Regions from separate parts of the Hydrotalea lipotrueae genome, predicted to be linked through region 1. Evidence: riboswitches for the same ligand, from Rfam matches in the RefSeq annotation. Region 1 holds a riboswitch; the other holds the start of a gene.
What was found. Region 1 has a riboswitch for thiamine pyrophosphate ahead of thiS (sulfur carrier protein ThiS). Riboswitches for the same ligand answer to the same signal wherever they lie in the genome.

Region 2: it holds a riboswitch for thiamine pyrophosphate, as region 1 does, so the genes downstream of both, JK139_RS08220 (TonB-dependent receptor) here and thiS (sulfur carrier protein ThiS) in region 1, are expected to answer to the same signal.

What each region holds. Positions count from the first base shown of each region.
Region 1 is NZ_JAESDL010000013.1:24,885-29,103, reverse strand. It holds gene thiC (phosphomethylpyrimidine synthase ThiC) at 1-1,772, opposite strand, end outside; gene thiS (sulfur carrier protein ThiS) at 1,812-2,015, opposite strand; TPP riboswitch at 2,083-2,173, opposite strand; gene JK139_RS08960 (hypothetical protein) at 2,615-2,995, opposite strand; gene JK139_RS08955 (single-stranded DNA-binding protein) at 3,212-3,562, shown strand; gene JK139_RS08950 (helix-turn-helix domain-containing protein) at 4,209-4,219, shown strand, end outside.
Region 2 is NZ_JAESDL010000011.1:51,099-55,317, forward strand. It holds gene JK139_RS08215 (rhodanese-like domain-containing protein) at 1-195, shown strand, start outside; gene JK139_RS08220 (TonB-dependent receptor) at 253-2,637, opposite strand; TPP riboswitch at 2,703-2,824, opposite strand; gene JK139_RS08225 (head GIN domain-containing protein) at 2,933-3,658, shown strand; tRNA gene JK139_RS08230 (tRNA-Met) at 3,716-3,787, shown strand; gene era (GTPase Era) at 3,846-4,219, shown strand, end outside.

The DNA.
Region 1 (4,219 bases):
CTAATATCCTGTGTAATTTTCATGGAACAGAAATGAGGACCGCACATAGAACAGAAATGTGCAATCTTAGCTCCATCAGCAGGCAGCGTTTCATCATGAAAGGAACGGGCAGTATCGGGATCTAATGATAAATTAAATTGGTCTTCCCAGCGAAACTCAAATCTGGCTTTACTTAACGCATTGTCACGATATTGTGCACCGGGGTGCCCCTTTGCCAGGTCTGCCGCATGTGCAGCAATTTTGTATGTAATTACACCATCTTTTACATCTTTTTTGTTTGGTAAACCAAGGTGTTCTTTTGGAGTTACATAGCAAAGCATGGCCGTTCCATACCATCCAATCATTGCAGCACCAATTGCAGAAGTAATATGATCATATCCCGGCGCAATATCAGTTGTTAAAGGGCCCAATGTATAAAATGGTGCTTCATTACATTCTTTAAGTTGTTTTTCCATGTTTTCTTTAATCAGGTGCATTGGTACATGGCCGGGGCCTTCAATCATCACTTGTACATCATGTTTCCATGCAATTTTTGTTAATTCGCCAAGTGTTTCTAATTCTGCAAATTGTGCAGCATCATTTGCATCGGCAATAGAACCGGGGCGCAAACCATCTCCTAATGAAAAACTTACATCATAAGCTTTCATAATAGCACAGATTTCTTCAAAATGTGTGTAAAGAAAACTTTCTTTATGGTGTGCTAAACACCATTTTGCCATAATACTACCACCTCTTGAAACAATTCCGGTTAACCTTTTGGATGTGAGTGGAATATAACGCAGTAATACCCCGGCATGAATTGTAAAATAATCTACCCCTTGTTCTGCCTGTTCAATCAATGTATCTTTAAAAATTTCCCAGGTTAAATCTTCTGCTTTACCATTTACTTTCTCTAATGCCTGATAAATTGGTACTGTTCCTACAGGTACCGGACTGTTTCTTATGATCCATTCTCTGGTTTCATGAATATTCTTTCCGGTTGATAAATCCATTAAAGTATCGCCTCCCCAGCGGCAACTCCATACTGCTTTATCTACCTCCTCTTCAATAGAAGAAGTAACAGCAGAATTACCAATATTGGTATTTATTTTAACTAAAAAATTACGGCCTATTATCATCGGTTCACTTTCAGGATGGTTAATATTGGCAGGTATAATAGCTCTGCCAGCTGCCACCTCATCTCTAACAAATTCAGGCGTTATTTTTTTTATTGGCATTCCTGCACCAAAACTATTACCTGCATGTTGTTGATCAAGCAATGGATTATTTTGCCTTTCCTCTATTTGCTGGTTTTCACGAATTGCTATGTATTCCATTTCTGGAGTAATAATACCTTTTCGTGCATAATGTAATTGGGTTACATTCCTGCATGCCTTTGCTTTATATGGTTTTCGAATATGTTGAAATTGCAGACTTTTCAGATCCGGATTATTTAATCGCTGTCTACTATATTCCGATGAGAAATCGTTTAATAACTCTACATCACCGCGTTCAGTGATCCATGATTCTCTTATACGGGGTAATCCCTTTCTTATATCAATTTCTATTGCAGAATCGGTATAAGGGCCGCTGGTATCATAAACTGTTACAGGTGCATTAGACAATACTTCTTCCTTTCCCAATGAGGAATGAATTGTATCGCCCAATTGAATTTCCCGCATAGCTACTTGAATATTAAACAACTTACCCGGTACATAAATTTTTTTTGAACCACTTATTGGAGTTGTTATAATCAGATCGCTTTCAGCTTTCGTTTCTTTATCCTTATTCATATTTATAATTGTGTTGAATAAAAGTATTAAATAATTAAATTATCCTCCCTGCGAAGCCCGAATCAAAACAAGCTTATCATTTGGTTGTAATTGATACTCGTCCCAGTCTTTTTTTTGAATAACAGTATTGTTAACTGCCACTGCAATTCCATTGTATGAAGTAATTGCAAGTTTATCTAGTAGCGCTGTAATAGTTTGGCCTTCAGATAATTCTATCTGAGCCTCATTTAAATGAATAGTCATATACCATTAATAATGGTGAAATAAAAAAGAACCAATAAACTTTAGGAAATACAAAAAAGCAGCAAAAAAAGAAGTATTTACTTTTCCCTACGCAGGCATTATCCTGATCAGGTAAAGGGTATCATCTCAGCCGTATTTCGGCACCCCTAAAGCATTTCAAAAGTAGTGTATTCTAACAATAAAAAAGAATTAAAATTTTAAACTGCAGATTAAAAAATCGCAAATTAATTTTTACTACATATAAATTATAGTAGCTTATTCCAAAAATTATTTTTTTGAATCACACCCCAATTGTATTAGATAGTTCTATAAAAAATAACTAATGCTATTTTGCTTGGTTAACAATAGCATAGCATAGTTTTATAAGCGCCTACTACCAGAGGCTTCCTGCTCCTTGTACAATTACAAAAAGCCCCTTTTCATTTACATAGCCTTTTCTGAACACAAGTATGCTTAGTGTATCTTTACCCAACAATGCTTCGGAATTAGCCCAACCGCACACCGGATCAAATGTGTATTGTATAAAAAGAGGTAGCGTCCACTTTTCTTTATTATATCGAGGCAACAACCACCCACCTCCATTAAAGGAGTAGCCCCCACTATGCCTCTTTTCTTTTTACCAATAAATACCAATTGTTTTCTAATGGCAGATAGCCATAATCATAACAGAAAAAATAGGTATCGCCCTTTTTGTTGGTATAGGTATGGGTGTGGTATGTGAAAGAAAATCCTTTTTGTACCAATTTTTCCTGCGGCAGTTTTATCATACCCAATGCTTGGGGTAGTAATTCTTCCAATATTTTCCTGTTTTTAATCAGGCTGTTATTAATGCTGCGCACATAACTGCTGTAATGGCTTTTGGCTTTGAGTTCGTTGTTGTAAGTATTACGACAGGCATCATCGCAAAATTTTTTGTCGGCCCGGCCTTTCACAGGCTTACCACAACACAAACAGGTTTTTATGGGAGTGGATAACGACATCAGCAAAGGGTTTTAAACTACAATATAGTAAATATTTATCTGTGTGCAAACGTTTAAACACATTTATATACGATTAGAAATAATTAAAAACCGACTCCTGTTTTTGAACCGTTGCAATTTTGTGTTGTTGAAGCGGGAATGACGTCGCCGGCTTTAATTGAAATAAACAAAATTCATCATCGCTGTTCAAACCAATACAGCACAAATTGTAAAACTATGTACGCTTTAAAAAACAAAGTTCAGTTAATCGGAAACTTAGGTAATGCTCCAGAAATTAAAAATTTAGATGGGGGCAAAAAAATGGCTCGTTTTAGTGTAGCCACCAGCGAAACCTATCGCAATGCAAAAGGCGAAAAAATTGCTGAAACGCAATGGCACAATATTGTTGCCTGGGGTAAGGTGGCCGAAATTGCCGAGAAATATTTACAAAAAGGGAGTGAGGTGGCATTGGAAGGCAAATTGGTTTCCCGTTCTTATAACGACAAAGCGGGTAATAAAAAATACATTACCGAAGTGCAGGTAAACGAAATATTAATGTTAGGGGAAAAGCAGGGGGTTAAGGCTTAATGCAAACATCGGGTATGCAATACAAGCAGGGAAGGGCGATAGAATATACCTTCCCTGTACTTACCCGGTTAAACAACAGAGTATATGTTCAGCAAATCCTTACAACTATTGTTTTGTTTACTTTATGCTAATGGTTTGCCATGGTTAGTATAACATAATTCAGATTTTTATGCAATTAAACTAAAGCGGATTGCAAAGGAGGATAATTGAGATTGATTGTTACGCTGTAGTATTATGTGGTATTATTTTTTATAAAGCTTGAGCTGGAAAAATAACAGAATTCAGCAATTGTATGATTACAGCAGATATTTGGTTGCCAAAAATTGGTTACCAATAAATGGAATGATGTAAGAGAAAAGCAACTGCTAATTTGTTTGTAATTTTAAACGTTAACCCTTGTTTAACTGTACATTAAATTGCAGTTTTTTTTAAAAAATGTTACCCGAATAAAGGCTTGCTGCAATAGTGCCGGGTAGGTTTTTTAAAAATTACAAATTTTCTGTAAATACACTTGAAACAATCATTCATTTGAAACGAAAAGAAAAATAATCCATCCCTTTATCCGCTCATTTATAAAAATGCCGGAAAAGGTTTTGCAACCATCTGTTTTTGAAAACAAATTGTATCCAATTATCTTTAATCCCTCATGGTAACAGA
Region 2 (4,219 bases), on a different contig from region 1:
TTACTGCCTTTAGGCAAAGTGCAAACCATGCAAATTGAAGCGATTGAAGATTTAAAAGAGGAACCTATTATTGTGTACTGCAGAAGTGGCAACAGAAGCATGCAGGCTGCCATGATATTAGAGCAATTAGGTTTTAGTGATGTTACCAATTTAGCCGGTGGTATGCTGGCATGGGAAGATAAATTTGGCCGATAAAAAAGAGGTTAGCTTGATGAACCGGCTAACCTCCTTTGTTGAATTTGTGTACAATCTTTATAAAAAAATATTCACAGCCATCATAAAATTGGTGCCGGCCATGGGGAAATAATTATTATCGGTGTACAACTGATTGTTGCTGATGTAACTATAGGTATAACCGTTGGGCTGGTATAATTTATTGAATACATTATTCACCTGCAGAATAAAATTCCATTCCTTAAATACTACATTCTTTACACTATAACTGGTGCGAACGGTTTCAGTAAAAAAGCCGGGCAAACTTCTGTTTTCGGTTTGGGTATTATCCATATACTGTTTGCTTACATATTTGCTTAACAAACTAAGGGTAACATTTTTTGCAGGAATAATATTGATGGTAACACCACCAATAATATCGGGCGAAAAAGAAATATCTGTATTGTTGTGTTGCACGGCATTTTGTCCGCCGGTATCATAATTGTCTATATACTCGGTAAAGCTTTTTATTTTATTTCTGCTAAAACTAAAATTAGCTTGCGCATTTAGCCATTCATTAAATACATATGCACCTTGTAATTCAATTCCCATTCTGTAACTGTTCGGAACATTAATGCGGGTATAAGCACCTACATCGTTAATAATACCGGTTAACACCAATTGGTTTTTGTACAACATATAATACAGATTGGCGCTATAATTAAAACGGCTATTTTTTCTGGCAACGCCTAACTCAAAATCGTGTAGGGTTTCTGCTACGGGCTGATTTTGTAAACTGGCCTGAAAATCATCTCTGTTGGGTTCTTTATTACCCAAGGCATAACTGAAATAGGCCTGCCAACTATTGTGGCTGTAGGTAATACCTGCTTTCGGATTCACAAAGTGAAAAGTACGGTTTACATTTAAATTGCCATTGCCTTCAAAGCCCTGCATATTGTGGGTAACGGTACGGTATTGCACATCGGCAAAACTATACCAGTACTTTGCAAAATTGTGTTGCCATTTGGTATACACATTGATGTCGGTTTTTACTGCAGGATAATAATAATACTGATAGTTGGGCTCTGTTACACCATATTGTGCCCATATTACATTACCGAAATGGTTGCCTTCATACCGCGTCCATCCACCACCAATAGTGAGTTCATCTTTGGCGTTTTTGTATTGCAGTGAGGCAATTTGCCCGTAAAAATGGTTGCTTAACCAGCGGCGGCGAATTAAATCGGTTGAATCAAGTACCGTATTGCCCACGATAAATGGCGATAAACCATAATCACTAAAATTTTGCGCGGCTTTGTATTCTTCATAATAACCCCGGCCATAAGTCATGAATAAAGCTGTATTAAAATTCCAACGATTGTTGATTTCCTGATTCAGAAATAGCTGATAGTGGTCTTGCTGGTAATTGTCGGTTTCGTTGGCGTATGGTGCTCCGGGTTTTTCTGTTCCGGCGGGATTGTAGGTTCTGTCTTTTGCCAACAGGGTATCGGGTACGCCGTACCAGGCCTGATAAGTTTTTTCTTTTCCGGAGAAAATATTAAAACGAATGGAAGTTTTTTTGTTGATATAAGCGGTAGAAAGCGCAAATGATTGCAGCAGTGAGCTGGCACGGTCAATATACCCATCGCTGCTGATTTTGCTCAAACGGGCATCAACGGTAAAATGTCCATTCAATAAACCACTACCCACTTTCAATGTATTTTTCCAGGAGTTGAAAGAGCCATAACTATTATTGACTTCAGCATAAGGCTTTTCATGAAATTCGTTGGTAGAAAGGTTGATGGTAGCGCCAAATGCACCAGTGCCGTTGGAGGAAGTACCTACGCCACGCTGAATTTGAATGCTATTGAGCGATGAAGCAAAATCAGGTAAATCCACCCAATAAGTACCCTGGCTTTCTGCATCATTATAAGGAATACCATTAAGGGTAACATTTATTCTCGTAGCATCTGTACCTCTGATGTGGATATCGGTATAGCCAATGCCATTGCCGGCATCTGAGTTTACAAACACAGAAGGGGTTTGGTTGAGGAGGAATGGAATATCCTGTCCCAGATTGGTTTTGGCAATTTCCTGTTCATTGATATTGGTAACTGCAAATGGTGCTTTACTGCCTGCGCGGATGGCCTTCACTTCTAAAGGCTGTAGGAATAATGGAATGTTGGTTAAAGTAATTTCTAACTTTTGTCCTTCCTGAGGTATTTGAATGGTACGCTTGTACACTTCAAATCCAATGCTGTTTACAACAACGGTAGTATTGCCGGTTATCAGGTTCATGAAAATAAAATGGCCATCATCACCGGTAATGGTGGTTCTGTTTTGCGTTGTAATAGCAGCGCCTGCAACGGGTTTTTTGGTTTGTGCATCTACTACTACACCCGAAAGAAAAGCATGTTTTTTTATCTGGCTAAAGCTGTTAACGTAACAAAGCAAAAATGCCAGCGTTCCCAAAAAGAATTTCATTTTTTTTTGATTAAATGGTTAAAAAATTTGGGAACAGGGAGCTGTGCTAATGGAGAGGCTGACTAAAATAAGCAGTACACCTTCCCTTCGCAGGAATTACCCTGTTCAGGTTCAACGGGTATTATCTCAGCCGGATGTTGTTGATGTGTTAACCCATCAAGGCAATCCAGCACCCCGGGGAAAATCTGCCGCAAAATTAATGCGTAAAAATTTAAAAAGGGTGTAACTTTTTTTGCAGTGCTGCGTTTCAATGTAAAAACTAACTTTTTTGTTTCATTTCTTTAAACAAATAACAATGAAAAAAATAATGTTGATGCTGGTAATCCTTCTGTCGCTTTCTTTTGTAAAAGGGCAGGAAGTTAAAAATTTGGTGTATGATGCCAATGCCGAAGTACGGAAGGTGGGCAATTTTTCCGGATTAGATGTTTCCGGTGCTGTTACGGTGTACCTTTCACAAGGTAATACCAATGCCGTTGCCATTAGTGCCGATGGGGGCGATAAAGCAAAAATTATCACTGAAGTAAAAAATGATGTATTGCACATTTATACGGAAAGTGGTTTTTGGAACAAATGGAATTGGAGCGATAAAAAAATTAAAGCTTATGTAACAGTTACTGATTTAAATAAAATTGTGCTTTCAGGGGCCAGCCAGTTGAATATTGTTGATCAATTAAAAGGAAATGCTTTAAAATTAAAAGCAACCGGTGCCAGTTATGTAAAAGGCAGTTTTAATGTAGCTGAATTATCCATTAACTTAAGCGGAGCATCTAATGCAACAATGAAAGGACAGGTAGGAACTTTAAATGTAGATGTTAGCGGCGCCAGTGTAATAAAAGGTTATGATTTAACCGTAGCCAACTGCGATGTATCTGCTTCCGGCGCATCGAATGTTCGTGTAAATGTAGAAAAAACTTTTACCCGATTAGAAGCCAGTGGTGCCAGCAGTATACGATATAAAGGCAACCCCGTTATTCAAAATATTCAGTCGAGCGGCGCATCTTCCATTAAAAAAGAAGACTAATGTTAAATTAGTTTTGGCAGTTCACCTTACTAACCTTAATTTTGCAACTTATTAAATCGCGAGGTAGAGCAGCGGTAGCTCGTCGGGCTCATAACCCGAAGGTCGGAGGTTCGATTCCCCCCCTCGCAACTAAAACTTTAAAAGCCTCAATTCGTGAGGCTTTTAGTTTTTAAACACAGTTATCATCATGAAAGCGGGATTTGTAGGTATTTTTGGAAAACCCAATGCAGGTAAAAGCACATTACTCAACGCCTTATTGGGCGAGAAGTTGGCTATTGTTTCTTCAAAAGTGCAAACCACACGCCATCGTATCAAAGGGTTTTTAAGCAAACCCGGCGAATATCAAATTGTATTTTCAGATACACCCGGCATCATTGAAGCCAAATACAAATTGCACGAAAAAATGATGGGTGCAGTGAAAAGTGCATTGGAAGATACGGATGTGGCAATTTTATTAGCAGATGTTACCGACGATTTGGAAAGTTGCGATGCCCTGTTTCAATCGCTGCATTTAAAAGTGCCCGTTATTGTGGTGTTGAATAAAAAAGATAAGGTGGGCAA